Regions from separate parts of the Streptomyces sp. NPDC042201 genome, predicted to be linked through region 2. Evidence: predicted binding sites of a transcription regulator. Region 2 holds the regulator's gene; the other holds the start of a gene.
The links. The regulator HrcA, encoded in region 2, represses chaperone genes, less so after heat shock. The targets are predictions, from matches to a motif close to TTNGCACTCNGNNNNNCNGAGTGCNAA.
Positions count from the first base shown of each region.

Region 1 (7,704 bases), on a different contig from region 2:
GCCTCCGCGTCGGCCTCGGGACCGGGACCGGGCTCCGGAACCGGCCCTGACAGCCACGCCAGCGGTTGACTCCCGTAGCGCCAGAACCTTCTGAAGAAACGTTCCTGCACTCTCGCCGCTCAGCCTTCCCGCCGCTCAGCGGGTCGCAGGCCGCGGGAGGAGCGGGGCGCCGTCAGCGCGCGGCGGCCAGGACCAGCTGGTCCAGCGTGGCCGCGACGGCCGGAACCCGCGCCAGATCCGGCAGGGTCAGCGCGACGATCTCCCGGCGGACCGAGGGCTCGACCGTGAGCGTACGGATCCCCTTGGGGCGTACCGACTCCATCGCCAGCTCCGGCAGCACCGCCACCCCGAGCCCTGCGGCGACCAGGCCGATCACCGCCGGATAGTCGTCCGTCGCGAAATCGATCCGGGGCGTGAAACCCGACTCCGCACAGGCGTCGACGAGCTGCTTACGACAGCGCGGACACCCCGCGATCCACGACTCCTCGGCGAGATCGCCCATCGCGACGGCGCCGGCGTCCGCGAGCCGGTGGCCCTCGGGGACCAGACCGACGAGCCGGTCCACCAGCAGGGGCCGTACCACCAGGTCGTCCCACTCCGCGGCGGAGCCGCCGTACCGGAACGCCAGCGCCACATCGCAGTCGCCGGCCCGCAGCATCTCCGCGGAGCTCGGCGGCTCGGCCTCGACGAGCGAGACCCGGGTGCCGGGATGGGCCGCGCGCAGGGCGGCCAGCGCGGTGGGGACCAGCGTGGAACTGCCGCTGGGGAAGGACACCAGCCGGACCCGGCCGGCCCGCAGCCCCGCGATGGCCGCGATCTCCTCCTCCGCCGCGGTGAGTCCTGCGAGGATGCCCGTCGCGTGCCGTACGAGCACGTCGCCCGCGTGCGTCAGCCGCATCTCGCGGCCCGTGCGGACGATCAGCGGGGTGCCCGCCGACGCTTCGAGCGCCTTCATCTGCTGGCTCACGGCCGGCTGCGTACAGCCGAGTTCACGCGCGGCCGCCGAGAAGGAGCCCGTGGCGGCCACGGTGCGCAGGACACGGAGATGGCGGGCTTCGATCACACCGCGACCATAAGCGACGCTTGGGGATAACGCGAAATATCCGGTGGATCATTTGAGACTCGGGGGGATACCGTGCCGCGTATGAGACTTCTGACCGTGAATGTGGGACGGCCGAAGGCCGTGGAGTACTCCGACGCCCCGAGCGGCACCACGGGTATCGACAAGCGGCCGGCCGACGGTCCCGTACGGGTGGCGGATCCCGGGCCCAAGGGCGAGGGCGCCGGCGGTGTTGCCGGTGACACGGTCTGCGATCTGCGCCATCACGGCGGCACCGACCAGGCGGTGTACGCCTTCGCCCGCGAGGATCTGGACTTCTGGGAGCGGGAGCTGGGACGGCCGCTGGCCAACGGCGTCTTCGGTGAGAACCTCACCACGTCCGGCCTCGACCTCACCGGCACGAAGATCGGTGAGCGCTGGCGGATCGGCCCCGATGTGGTGCTGGAGGCGACGAGCGGCCGGATTCCGTGCCGTACGTTCCAGGGCTGGCTCGGCGAGAAGGGCTGGGTCAAGCGCTTCACGAAGGAGGCCGTCACCGGCGTGTATCTACGGGTCCTCACCCCCGGCGAGATCCGGGCGGGCGACGCGATCGAGATCGTCCACCGTCCCGATCACGAGGTGACGGTGGCCATGGCCTTCCGGGCCGTCACCCTGGAGCGGGAGCTGCTGCCCCGGGTTCTCGCCGCCGGTGAGGCGCTGCACCACGAGGCGCTGAGGATCGCGCGGGAGTACTGCGAGCGGTACGGCGAAGTCGGCGCCGCACCGGCCAACCGGCCCTGACCTGGGCCGATTTGGGCGGAATACTTCATGCGTAGGGGATGTCCCTGAGAGCACTGAGGGGTGAGTCGGGGGCGCCTCGGGGTGGCCCCCGATGACCCAGGGTGGCACCCACCGCGACGCTCAGTACATGCCTGGGTTCAAGCGTGTCCTCATCATTCTCGCGTCTGTCGCGACCGTGCTCGCCCTGGCGGTCGGCGGTGGTTTCCTGTGGCTCTACTCCGGCGCCAAGGTGTCCACGGTCGGCCGGACCTCCTTCCGCAATGAGCTGGCCGTACCGCCGCTCGCCGAGTCGACCGTCACGGCGGACGGCACCCGCGTCTTCGATCTGAAGATGCAGGCGGGCGAGACGGAGTTCAAGGCCGGGCGGAAGACCCCGACCTGGGGCTTCAACGGAAGTTATCTGGGCCCCACGCTGCGCGCCGAGCGCGGTGAGAAAGTCCAGGTCAGAGTCAGGAACACGCTGGGCGAGGCATCCTCCGTGCACTGGCACGGGATGCGGCTGCCCGCGAAAATGGACGGCGGACCGCACCAGATGGTCGCGCCGGGCACGACCTGGTCGCCGCATTGGAAGGTCGACCAGCCGGCCGCGACGCTCTGGTATCACCCGCATCCGCACGGCGAGACCGAGGACCATGTGCAGCGTGGCCTGGCCGGGATGTTCATCCTCGACGACGCCAAGTCCCAGGGGCTCGCGCTGCCCGACACCTACGGGGTCAACGACCTTCCCTTGGTCGTCCAGGACGTGAAGTTCGACGGAGCACGGTTCGACCATGGCAAGGGGGTGACGCAGACCGTCGGATTCCTCGGTGACCGCACGATGGTGAACGGCACCCTCGATCCGTACCAGGTGGTCGGGGACGAACTCGTACGGCTGCGGCTCCTCAACGCCTCGACCGCCCGCACCTACGACTTCGGCTTCGACGACAGCCGCGCGTTCTCCCTCATCGGCACGGACGGCGGGCTGTTGGAGAAGGCCGCGCGGATGGACCGGATCCAACTCTCCCCCGGAGAACGGGCCGAGGTCGTGGTCCGGGTGCGGCCGGGCGAGCGGACGGTGCTGCGCAGCTTCCCCCTCGACATCGGCCAGGACTTCTACAACCAGCGCTTCAACGGCGGCGACGACACCTTCGACGTACTGGAGTTGCGCGCGAAGAAGCGGTTGCGCCCCTCCCCCGCGCTGCCCGCCACGCTCGGAAAGCTGGAGATACCTGACGGCTCGCACGCCGCGCGCGGGCGGTTCTTCGACCTCAAGCTGTCCGGGATCAACGGCAGGAGGATGAGCATGGGACGGATCGACGAGACCATCACGCGCGGTACGACGGAGACCTGGACCGTACGGAACACCAACGGGATGCCGCACAACTTCCATGTCCACGGCGTGCAGTTCAGGGTGGTGTCGGTGAACGGACGGGAGCCGGAACCGGCGCTGCGCGGGGCCAAGGACACCGTCTTCATCCCGGACGGTACGACGGTGAAGCTGGCGATGCGTTTCGACGGACCGGCCGATCCGAACGCGCCGTTCATGTACCACTGCCATCTGCTCTATCACGAGGACCAGGGGATGATGGGTCAGTTCGTCGTGGTGGAGAAGGGGCAGAAGGCGGGCCGTCCGGCCGCGAGCCACGCACATCAGGGGCACTGACACAGGCGCTAACGTGCCGCGTATGACGACTGCTTTGATTACGGGCGCGACGGCGGGGATCGGCGCCGCCTTCGCGCGGCGGCTGGCGGCGGACGGGCACAATCTCGTGCTGGTGGCCCGCGACACCGAGCGTTTGCAGGACCAGGCCACCGAACTGCACGACCGGCATGGCATCGAGGCCGAGGTGCTGACCGCCGACCTCTCCACCGACAGCGGGATCGCGTCGGTGGAGAGGCGGCTCTCGGACCGCAAGCAGCCGGTCGATCTGCTGGTCAACAACGCGGGGTTCGGCAACAAGGGCCGTTTTCTCGAAGTCTCGATGGCCGATGAGCTGACCATGCTGAAGGTCCACTGCGAGGCGGTGCTGCGGCTGACCTCGGCGGCGGTCGTGGGCATGAAGGCGCGCGGGCGGGGCGCGGTCGTCAATGTGGCGTCGGTGGCCGCGTTCCTGCCGCGCGGGACGTACGGCGCCTCGAAGGCCTGGGCCGTGCAGTTCTCCCACGGCGTGGCCCGGGACCTGTCGGGGACCGGGGTACGGCTGATGGCGCTGTGCCCCGGTTTCGTACGGACCGAGTTCCACGACCGGGCAGGGATGGACACCGGCTCCATCCCCGGCTGGATGTGGCTGGACGCGGACAAGCTGGTGACGGCCGCGCTGGCGGATCTGGCGCGCGGGAAGACCGTGTCCGTACCGGATCCGCGCTACAAGGCGCTGATGGGTGCGGTGAAGCTGGCTCCGCGCGGGCTGCTCGGCGGCATCTCGTCGAAGGCCGGGCGCAAGTACGGCCCGCGGTAGCCGCGCCGGATCGCCGGCGCGCGACACGCCGAGGCCCGGTGCCCCCGCGGAGGGGGCACCGGGCCTCGGTGCGTTCAGCTGTGCGCGTCAGGCGTCGGCGTCAGTGGCTGTGCCCGTGGCCGTGACCCGCCTCGGGCTCATCGTCGACCGGCTTCTCGACGACCAGGGTCTCGGTCGTGAGCAGCAGCGACGCGATGGACGCGGCGTTCTCCAGCGCGGAGCGCGTGACCTTGACCGGGTCGATGACGCCGGCCTTCACCAGGTCGACGTACTCGCCGGTCGCGGCGTTGAAGCCGTGGCCCTTGTCCAGCTCCGCCACCTTGGAGGTGATGACGTAGCCCTCAAGACCGGCGTTCTCGGCGATCCAGCGCAGCGGCTCGACGACGGCGCGGCGGACGACCGCGACACCGGTGGCCTCGTCGCCCTCCTTGCCGAGGTTGCCCTCCAGCACCTTGGCGGCGTGCACCAGAGCGGAGCCACCACCGGAAACGATGCCCTCCTCGACCGCGGCGCGGGTCGCGGAGATGGCGTCCTCCAGACGGTGCTTCTTCTCCTTCAGCTCCACCTCGGTGGCGGCGCCGACCTTGATCACGCACACGCCACCGGCCAGCTTCGCGAGGCGCTCCTGGAGCTTCTCGCGGTCCCAGTCGGAGTCCGTGGACTCGATCTCGGCCTTGATCTGGTTGATGCGGCCGTGGACGTCGGCGGTGTTGCCCCCACCGTCGACGATGGTCGTGTCGTCCTTGGAGATGGTGACGCGGCGGGCGGAGCCCAGCACGTCGAGACCGGCCTGGTCGAGCTTGAGGCCGACCTCCTCGGCGATGACGGTGGCACCCGTGAGGGTGGCGATGTCGCCGAGCATGGCCTTGCGGCGGTCACCGAAGCCGGGGGCCTTCACCGCGACCGCGTTGAAGGTGCCGCGGATCTTGTTGACGACGAGGGTGGAGAGCGCCTCGCCCTCGACATCCTCGGCGATGATCAGCAGCGGCTTGGAGCCACCCGCCTGGATGACCTTCTCCAGCAGCGGCAGCAGGTCCTGGATGGAGGCGATCTTGCCCTGGTGGATCAGGATGTACGGGTCGTCGAGGACGGCCTCCATACGCTCCTGGTCGGTCACCATGTACGGGGACAGGTAGCCCTTGTCGAAGGCCATGCCCTCGGTGAAGTCCAGCTCCAGACCGAAGGTGTTGGACTCCTCGACGGTGATGACACCGTCCTTGCCGACCTTGTCCATCGCCTCGGCGATCAGCTCGCCGACCTGCTGGTCCTGCGCGGAGAGCGCGGCCACGGCGGCGATGTCGGACTTGTCCTCGATCGGGCGGGCGGTCTCGAGGAGCTCCTCGGAGACAGCCTTGACCGCGGCGTCGATGCCCTTCTTCAGGGCGGCCGGGGACGCGCCCGCGGCGACATTGCGCAGGCCCTCGCGGACCAGCGCCTGGGCCAGCACGGTGGCGGTGGTGGTGCCGTCACCCGCGATGTCGTTGGTCTTGGTCGCCACCTCCTTCACCAGCTGGGCGCCCAGGTTCTCGTACGGGTCCTCGATCTCGACCTCACGGGCGATCGTGACACCGTCGTTGGTGATGGTGGGGGCGCCGAACTTCTTGTCGATGACGACATTGCGGCCCTTGGGGCCGATCGTCACCTTCACCGTGTCGGCAAGCTTGTTGACGCCGCGCTCGAGGGCGCGACGGGCGTCCTCGTCGAACTTCAGGATCTTCGCCATGGGAGCTTCTCTAGTCCTCTCGAACGAACGGCGCCCCCGTCCGCCCGGCGATTGCAGGGTGGCCGAGGGCGCAGCTCAAAAGCACATACTGACGGTGAATTACTTCTCGATGATCGCGAGTACGTCGCGAGCCGAGAGGACGAGGAACTCCTCGCCGCTGTACTTCACCTCGGTGCCGCCGTACTTGCTGTACAGAACGACATCGCCGACGGAAACGTCGAGCGGAAGCCGCTCGCCGTTCTCGAAACGGCCCGGGCCCACAGCCAGGACGACGCCCTCCTGGGGCTTTTCCTTGGCGGTGTCCGGGATAACCAGGCCAGAGGCCGTGGTCTGCTCGGCGTCGAGCGGCTGGACCACAATGCGGTCCTCGAGCGGCTTGATGGCAACCTTGGTGCTGGCGGTCGTCACGATCCGACCTCCCCCTTCGGAGATCTCACGGGGTTAACTGTCTGAGTGGCGACCAGGTGGATCCGTCGTCGCGGGTGCCGGATCCGCCAGTCGCGCGTTTGGCACTCTCCAGTGGGGAGTGCCAGACCTGAGACTATGACCGCGATTAGCACTCGGTCAAGCGGAGTGCCAACGCGCGTCGGCGTGGCGTCCATCGGATCCCGGTCCCGCCGCCCTTCCCGGCAGGGGCGATTACGGCGCGTCGTCCATACGCGCCACCGTGGAATCGCGTTCCTGACGGTGACTCAGCAGCAGTTCCTGCCGGTCGCAGATCTCCCGAGGCTGTCCCCCGTTCGGCAGCCTGGCCCTGACCGTCCGGCCCAGCACCGAGGCGCGGGCCGGCTCGTGCGGGCCGACCTTCTGCGCCGCCTTGCGGCCCAGCCGTTCGATCGGGTCCACCGACTGCGCGCAGCCGGTGAGAAGCGCACCGGCTGCCAGCGCTCCGGCCAGCAGCCGGTGCGCGGTGCTCATACGTAGTCCTCCAGCTTGGCCACGGCGTAACCCCTGTCCGTGATCGTCTTCATCACGTTCCTGATCATGTCGGGCATGGTGCCCTTCCAGTCATTGGGCCCGCGGAAGTGCGTGAGGATGATGTCGCCGGGGTGCAGGTCCTCGTCCCACTCCCGCCACTCCATGTGGTCGGGGTACGCCTCGGACGCCCAGATCGGCGCGGCCTTCACGCCGCACTCCTTGGCGGCGCGCAGCGTGTCGCCGTTGTAGTTGCCGTACGGCGGACGGAAGAGCGTGGGCCGCTTCCCGTACCGCTGCTCGATCTTGTCCTGCTGGTCGCAGATCTCCCGCCTCTGCTCGTCGTACGACAGGCCGGGCATGTAGCGGTGGTTGATGGTGTGGTTGTTGAGGGTGACGCCGCGGTCCTGCATCTGCTTGAAGTAGTCGTAGTTGTCGGTGATGACGTAGTCGCTGAGGAAGGCGCTGTACGGGATCTTCAGCTCGGACATCATCCGCAGCAGCTCGGGGTCCTTCTCCGCGCCGTCGTCCATCGTCAGGAAGACGACCCGGTCCTTGACCGGGACGGTGGTGAAGATCGGCGGCAGATCCTCGCCACCCTCCACCTCGAAGCCCTGGCGGGTGACGATCGTCGGCTTGACGGCGGGCGGCGGAGGCGCGGCCAGGGGGGTGGTGGCGAGCCCCCACTTCTTGGCCGCGACGGCGCGCGCGGCCTGCGCGCGGCGGACGCTCTCGGCGTACGCGGGCGTGCCGGGCTTCAGCGCCTCGGCCTGCGCGCCCGGCTGACC
Region 1 covers NZ_JBVJDS010000008.1:104,880-112,583, reverse strand. The annotation lists gene ACZ6MZ_RS20695 (WhiB family transcriptional regulator) at 1-69, shown strand, start outside; gene ACZ6MZ_RS20690 (LysR family transcriptional regulator) at 173-1,063, opposite strand; gene ACZ6MZ_RS20685 (MOSC domain-containing protein) at 1,145-1,840, shown strand; gene ACZ6MZ_RS20680 (multicopper oxidase family protein) at 1,968-3,482, shown strand; gene ACZ6MZ_RS20675 (SDR family NAD(P)-dependent oxidoreductase) at 3,505-4,278, shown strand; gene groL (chaperonin GroEL) at 4,379-6,001, opposite strand; gene groES (co-chaperone GroES) at 6,101-6,409, opposite strand; partial or broken gene ACZ6MZ_RS20660 (polysaccharide deacetylase family protein) at 6,785-6,919, opposite strand; gene ACZ6MZ_RS20655 (polysaccharide deacetylase family protein) at 6,916-7,704, opposite strand, start outside.
Region 1: the regulator HrcA is predicted to act here: its motif matches at 6,555-6,581, upstream of groES (co-chaperone GroES).

Region 2 (7,704 bases):
GCGCCACCCGGCCCGCCTGGCCTGCGGTGAGATGACCGTGGTCGGTCGCCAGCCGCTCGTCCTCGTCGAGGAACGTCGACTCGATGACCAGCATGTCGCACCCCTCGGCCAGCGCGTACGCCCCGTCGCAGAGCCGGGTGTCCATGACGAAGGCGAACCGCTGGCCCCGGCGCGTCTCGCTGACCTCGTCGAGGCTGACGCCGTTCAGCGTGCCCTCGCGGCGCAGCCGGCCGACGTCCGGTCCCGCGATGCCGTGCGCGGCCAGCCGCTCCGGGAGCATCCGGAGCCCGTCGGGCTCGGTGAGACGGTAGCCGTACGACTCGACGGGGTGGGAGAGCTTGTACGCGTCCAGGGTGTACGCGGCTGTCCGCGCGAGGACGCCGTCGCCGCCGACCGGCGCCTCGGTCAGCTCGGCGGACTCGCGGTAGGCCGTCGCGTACCGCAGCCGGTCGAAGAAGTGCTGTCCGCTCGCCGGGTAGTGCGCGGTGACCGGGTGCGGCACCTGGTCCAGGTTGATGCGCTGGATCACCCCGGCCAGGCCGAGCGCGTGGTCGCCGTGGAAGTGCGTGACGCAGATGCGGTTGATGTCGTGCGCGGCGACCCCGGCGCGCAGCATCTGGCGCTGGGTGCCCTCGCCCGGGTCGAAGAGCAGGCCTTCGCCGTCCCAGCGCAGCAGATAGCCGTTGTGGTTGCGATGGCGGGTGGGCACCTGGCTGGCGGTGCCCAGCACCACCAGTTCTCGTACGGACAAGACGCCTACCCGGGGGGCCAGTTGAGACCGCGGCCGCCCAGGACATGGGCGTGCGCGTGGAAGACGGTCTGTCCGGCGCCGGCGCCGGTGTTGAACACGATCCGGTAGCCGGTGCTGTCGGCCTTGTCGTCGGCGGCGACCGCGGCCGCCTCGCGCAGCACATCGGCGGCGATCCCCGGCTCGGCGGCGGCGAGGGTCGCGGCGTCCGGGTAGTGCACCCGGGGGATGACCAGGACATGGGTCGGGGCCTGCGGGTTGATGTCCCGGAACGCGACCGTGGTCTCCGACTCCCGCACGACGGTGGCCGGTACGTCCCCCGCGACGATCTTGCAGAACAGGCAGTCGGCCTGTGGTTCTCCCGCCATGGTCCGGGCCTCCTCGGATCCGCCGGGTGCACCGGCGGTCGCTGCTGACGATCAGTGACGATCCGTACGGACGCATGCTATCGGCCCGACGGCCGCCGCCTGTCGGCTGAGGTGTCCAGGCCCTGTCCGGGAGAGGTACTAGGACCAGCGGCCGGTGCGGCCGAGCAGGAGGGCCGTGGCCGCCGTTCCCGCGGTGGAGGTGCGCAGGACGCTGCGGCCCAGGCGGTACGGCTTCGCGCCGGCTTCCGCGAAGGTCGCCAACTCCTCCGGGGACACGCCCCCTTCGGGGCCCACGACCAGCACGATCCGGCCCTCGGCGGGCAGCGGCGCCGTGGCCAGCGGTTCGCTGCCCTCCTCGTGCAGTACGGCGGCGAAGTCGGCGTCCGCCAGCAGCGCGGCGACCTGCCGGGCCGACAGCGCGTCCGTGACCTCGGGGAAGCGGAGCCTGCGCGACTGCTTGCCCGCCTCGCGGGCCGTGGCCCGCCATTTGGCCAGGGACTTGGCGCCCCGCTCGCCCTTCCACTGCGTGACACAGCGCGCGGCCTGCCAGGGCACGATCGCGTCGACGCCGGTCTCGGTCATCGTCTCGACGGCCAGCTCCCCGCGGTCCCCCTTGGGCAGGGCCTGGACGACGGTGATCCGGGGCGCGGGCTCCGCCTCCGTCCGTACCTCCGTGACGGCGACGTCAAGCCGGTCCTTGCCCTCGACCGCCGCGACCGTCCCGTAGGCGCCCGTGCCCGCGCCGTCCGTCAGCACGATCTCCTCGCCGACGCGCAGCCTCCGTACGGAGACGGCGTGCCGCCCTTCGGAGCCGTCGAGCGTGACCGTACCGGTGCGCAGTACACCGCCCTCGACGACGAAGACAGGAGCGGTCACGAGTCGCTCTCCGGCGTCAGCGACGCCCGGGTCGCTTCGAGCTCGGCGGCCAGGACCTCGACCAGCTGTCCCGCGGGCAGCTCCCGGGCCATCCGGTGGCCCTGTCCCGCCCAGAGCGCCATGCCCTGGGCGTCGCCCACCCGCGCCGCGGCCTTGCGCAGCCCGGAGGTGAGGTGGTGGACCTCGGGGTAGGCGGGCGGCGCGTACGGGCCGTGCTCACGCATGAAGCGGTTGACGAGGCCACGGGCGGGGCGGCCCGAGAAGGCCCGGGTCAGCTCGGTCCTGACGAACAGCGGGTTGGTCATGGCCTGCTTGTGCAGCACGTTCGCCCCGGACTCCGGGCACACCAGGAACGCCGTGCCGAGCTGCGCCGCGTCCGCGCCCGCCGCGAGCACCGCCGCGATCTGGCCGCCGCGCATCAGCCCGCCGGCGGCGATGATCGGCAGCTGCACGGCCTCCCTGACCTGCGCCACGAGCGAGAGCAGTCCGATGCCCGCGCCATCGGTGGCCGGATCGTCGCGGTGCGTGCCCTGGTGGCCGCCGGCCTCGATGCCCTGGACACAGACGGCGTCGGCGCCGGACCACTGCGCGGTCTGGGCCTCCTCGGGGGTGGTCACCGTGACCACGGTGTAGGTGCCCGCGCGGGCGAACGCGTCGAGGGTCGTACGGGTCGGGCAGCCGAAGGTGAACGAGACGAGCGGCACCGGGTCGTCGAGCAGTATGGCCAGCTTGGCCTCGTAGCCGTCGTCCCGGCCGGCCTCGGGGTCGCCGAGCGGGGTCTCGTACCAGGTCGCCTCACCGGCGAGCTGGTTGCGGTAGACCTCGATGACCGCGTGGTCGGCGTGGTGTATCTGCGGCATGAAGAGATTGATGCCGAAGGGCTGGTTGGTGAGCCCGCGCAGCTGTTTGACCTCTTCGTACATGCCGTCCGCTGTTTTGTACCCGGCGGCGAGGAACCCGAGACCACCCGCCTCGGAAACGGCCGCCGCCAGCTGCGGGCAGGACGCGCCGCCCGCCATGGGGGCCTGCACGATCGGATACCGGCAGAGATCGGTCAGTGCGGAGGACATGCAGGCATCGTGCCACGTCCCCCGCACAGCGCCGAATCCGAGCCACGCTCGGCGGGGGTCACGGGAACGCGGGGCGGGCGGGGTCGCGGGCCGGGGGCCCGGGAGCTGACTCCCGGACCCCCGGCCCCCACACGCCTACCGCCCGTTGAACGCGTCCTTCAACCGCGAGAACAGCCCCTGCTGCCCCGGCTGACCGCGCCTACCCGGGGGCCAACCCCCGGACCCCCGGCCGACCCCCGGACCCCCGGCCGACTCGCGCCTACCGTCCGTTGAACGCATCCTTCAGCCGCGAGAACAGCCCCTGCTGCCCCGGCTGGAACTGACCCGTGGGCCGTTCCTCGCCGCGCAGCTTCGCCAGCTCCCGCAGCAACCGCTCCTGCTCCGGGTCCAGCTTCGACGGGGTCATCACCTCGACATGCACGATCAGGTCGCCCCGGCCACCGCCGCGCAGATGCGTGATGCCGCGTCCGTGCAGCGGGATCGACTGGCCCGACTGCGTGCCGGGACGGACGTCGATGTCCTCCACGCCGTCCAGCGTCTCCAGCGGGCACTGCGTGCCCAGCGACGCCGCCGTCATGGGGATGGTGACCGTGCAGTGCAGATCGTCGCCGCGCCGCTGGAACACCGCGTGCGGCAGCTCGTGGATCTCCACGTAGAGATCGCCGGCGGGACCACCGCCCGGACCGACCTCGCCCTCGCCCGCGAGCTGGATGCGGGTGCCGTTGTCGACACCGGCGGGAATCTTGACCGTGAGCGTACGGCGGGACCGGATGCGCCCGTCGCCCGCGCACTCGGGGCACGGCGTCGGCACGACCGTACCGAAGCCCTGGCACTGCGGGCACGGCCGCGAAGTCATGACCTGGCCCAGGAAGGACCGGGTGACCTGCGAGACCTCGCCGCGGCCGCGGCACATGTCGCAGGTCTGCGCCGAGGTGCCCGGCGCCGCCCCCTCGCCGGAACAGGTCGTACAGACCACGGCCGTGTCGACCTGGATGTCCTTGGTCGTGCCGAAGGCCGCCTCGTTGAGGTCGATCTCCAGCCGGATCATGGCGTCCTGGCCGCGTCGCGTCCGCGAGCGCGGACCGCGCTGGGACGCCGTCCCGAAGAAGGCGTCCATGATGTCGGAGAAGTTGCCGAAGCCACCGGCTCCGAAGCCGCCCGCGCCCCCGCCGCCGCTCGCCGAGAGCGGGTCTCCGCCGAGGTCGTAGACCTGCTTCTTCTGCGGGTCCGACAACACCTCGTACGCGGCGTTGATCTCCTTGAAGCGCTCTTGCGTCTTGGGATCGGGATTGACATCCGGGTGCAGCTCGCGTGCGAGCCGCCGGAATGCCTTCTTGATCTCGTCCTGCGATGCGTCGCGGCGCACGCCGAGTACGGCGTAGTAGTCCGTGGCCACTTACGACTCCGCCAGGATCTGTCCGACGTAACGTGCCACTGCGCGTACCGCTCCCATCGTTCCGGGGTAGTCCATGCGGGTCGGTCCGACCACGCCGAGTTTGGCTACTGCCTCGTCGCCCGAACCGTAGCCGACCGCGACGACGGACGTGGAGTTGAGGCCCTCATGGGCGTTCTCGTGCCCGATACGTACGGTCATGCCCGGGTGTTCCGCCTCACCCAGCAGCTTGAGAAGCACCACATGCTCCTCCAGCGCCTCCAGCACCGGCCGGATGGTGAGCGGGAAATCGTGCCCGAAGCGGGTGAGATTGGCGGTGCCGCCGATCATCAGCCGCTCCTCGGTCTCCTCGACCAGCGTTTCGAGCAGGGTCGCGAGCACCGTGGACACGGTCCCGCGGTCCCCCTCCTCGAACGACTCGGGAAGGTCCTGCACCAGCTGCGGGACATCCGAGAAGCGGCGTCCGACGATCCGGCTGTTGAGCCGGGCCCGCAGATCCGCGAGCGAGGTCTCACCGAAGGGCGTGCCGCAGTCGATCATGCGCTGCTCGACCCGTCCGGTGTCCGTGATCAGCACGAGCATCAGCCGGGCGGGAGCGAGCGACAGCAGCTCCACGTGGCGCACCGTCGAGCGGGTCAGCGAGGGGTACTGGACGACGGCGACCTGCCTGGTCAGCTGCGCCAGCAGCCGTACCGTACGGCCCACGACGTCATCGAGGTCGACGGCCTTGTCCAGGAAACTCTGGATGGCGCGGCGCTCCGGCGAGGTCATGGGCTTGACCCCGGCCAGCCGGTCGACGAAGAGCCGGTAGCCCTTGTCGGTCGGGATACGCCCCGCGCTGGTGTGCGGCTGGGCGATGAAGCCCTCGTCCTCCAGCACCGCCATGTCGTTGCGGACGGTGGCCGGGGACACGCCGAGCTTGTGCCGCTCGGTCAGCGCCTTGGAGCCGACCGGCTCCTCGGTGCCGACATAGTCCTGGACGATGGCGCGCAGCACCTCGAGTCTGCGTTCGCTGAGCATGGCGCACACCTCCAGCTGTCGTCCGTCGGATCCGGCTTGGCACTCGCTCCGTGGGAGTGCCAGCAATCCCCCCGGCCAGTGTACGGCTGTGGGGTAGGCCCCTAGCAAGGGTGGCCGACCACGTGATCACGCTGGTTCTTGCGGATAGCGTCCTCGTATGGACGTCCGTTGGGAAGAGTGCGGGTGGGAGCGGCTGGCCCCGGGGGTGGGGCGGCGACGGCTGCCGGGGTGGGACGCGACGGTCGGGCTGGTGGCCGGCGCCACCGCGGCCCTGCTGTACGACACGGGGTCGACGGTCCGCGAGGGCGCGGCCATCCGGGCGCAGGTGGCCGCCCTTCTCGGCGCGGACAGGCGCGTGACGCACATCGCACTGAGCCACGCGCACTTCGACCATGTGCTGGGGACCGCGGCGTTCCCGGAGGCCGAGGTGTACGGCGCGGTGGGTCTGGCGGACCTGCTGGCCGGCGGGGCGGGCCTGCACGAGAGCGCCGTGCACCACGGCGTGAGCGAGGCGGAGGCCACCGAGGCGGTGGATCTGCTGGTACGGCCGGGGCACGCCGTCTCCGGCTCGCTCACCCTCGACCTGGGCGGCCGTCAGGTCACGCTGGCGAACGCCGGCCCCGGCCACTCCGCCCACGACCTGGCCCTCCTCGTCCCGGCCTCTCCTCCCGTCCTGTTCTGCGGCGACCTGGTGGAGGAGTCGGGCGAGCCCCAGGCCGGCCCCGACGCGATCCCCGCCCGCTGGCCGGCGGCCCTGGACCGGCTGCTCACGCTGGGCGGCGCGGACGCGGTGTACGTACCCGGGCACGGGGCGGTGGTGGACGCGGCGTTCGTACGGGCGCAGCGCGACGCGTTGGCGGCCCGATTCGGCGTGTCCTAGCCGTGTCGGCCCCGTCCGTTTATCGTCGTGCGAATGCGCCGCTACAGCCCTGATCTGACGCCACCGTGGAAGAAGTCCTCGCCCGCGCCGGAGGTCCCCGCCGAGCCGGACCTGGTGGTCGAGGAGGTGTCGACGGGCTTCTGCGGCGCGGTCATCCGCTGCGAGAAGACGGCCGAGGGTCCGACGGTCACCCTGGAGGACCGCTTCGGCAAGCACCGGGTGTTCCCGCTGGTGCCGCGCGGGTTTCTGCTGGAGGGCCGCGTGGTGACCCTGGTCCGCCCGTCGGCGGCGGGCCCGGCCAGGCCGTCCCGTACGGCCTCGGGATCGGTCGCCGTGCCCGGAGCCCGCGCGCGGGTCGCCAGGGCCGGCCGTATCTATGTCGAGGGCCGGCACGACGCGGAACTGGTCGAGAAGGTGTGGGGCGACGATCTGCGCGTCGAGGGCGTGGTCGTGGAGTATCTGGGCGGCATCGACGATCTGCCCGCCGTCGTCGCCGAGTTCGACCCCGCGCCGGACGCCCGCCTCGGCGTGCTGGTCGACCATCTGGTGCCCGGCTCGAAGGAGTCCCGGATCGCGGCGGAGGTGACGGGCGCGGACGTCCTGGTGGTGGGCCATCCGTACATCGACGTCTGGGAGGCGGTGAAGCCCGCGTCGGTGGGGATCCCGGCGTGGCCGTCGGTGCCGAGGGGCGAGGACTGGAAGACGGGGGTGTGCCGCGCGCTGGGCTGGCCGGAGAACACGGGGGCGGCGTGGCAGCACATCCTGTCGCGGGTCCGCACGTACAAGGACCTGGAGCCGCCGCTGCTGGGCTCGGTGGAGCACCTGATCGACTTCGTCACGGACCCGCGGCCTCTTTAGGAGGTCACGGACCCGCGGCCTCTTGTCACGGACCCGCGGCCTCTTTAGGAGGTGGGCGCCCGTCAGTCCACCAGGTCCCTCACCACCGCGTCCGCCAGCAGGCGGCCCCGGAGCGTCAGGACCGCCCGGCCGCTCGCGAACGGGCCCGGGTCCAGCAGGCCGTCCCCCACCGCGCGGTGCGCCGCCGCGAGGCCCGCCGGGGCCAGCAGCGACAGCTCGCAGCCATCGGACAGGCGCAGCTCCAGCAGGATGCGTTCCACCCGGCGGTCCTCCGCCGAGAGGATTTCCCGGCCCGCGCCCGGAGAGCGTCCCTCCGCCAGCGCCGCCGCGTACGCGCCGGGGTGTTTGACGTTCCACCAGCGGACGCCGCCGATGTGGCTGTGGGCGCCGGGGCCCGCGCCCCACCAGTCGGCGCCGCGCCAGTACAGCTCGTTGTGCAGACAGCGGGCCGCCTCCGAGGTGGCCCAGTTGGAGACCTCGTACCAGGAGAA
Region 2 covers NZ_JBVJDS010000019.1:45,561-53,264, forward strand. The annotation lists gene ACZ6MZ_RS32305 (ribonuclease Z) at 1-751, opposite strand, end outside; gene ACZ6MZ_RS32310 (histidine triad nucleotide-binding protein) at 757-1,116, opposite strand; gene ACZ6MZ_RS32315 (16S rRNA (uracil(1498)-N(3))-methyltransferase) at 1,255-1,992, opposite strand; gene ACZ6MZ_RS32320 (nitronate monooxygenase) at 1,989-3,062, opposite strand; gene dnaJ (molecular chaperone DnaJ) at 3,322-4,458, opposite strand; gene hrcA (heat-inducible transcriptional repressor HrcA) at 4,459-5,475, opposite strand; gene ACZ6MZ_RS32335 (MBL fold metallo-hydrolase) at 5,633-6,355, shown strand; gene ACZ6MZ_RS32340 (DUF3097 domain-containing protein) at 6,389-7,213, shown strand; gene hemW (radical SAM family heme chaperone HemW) at 7,276-7,704, opposite strand, start outside.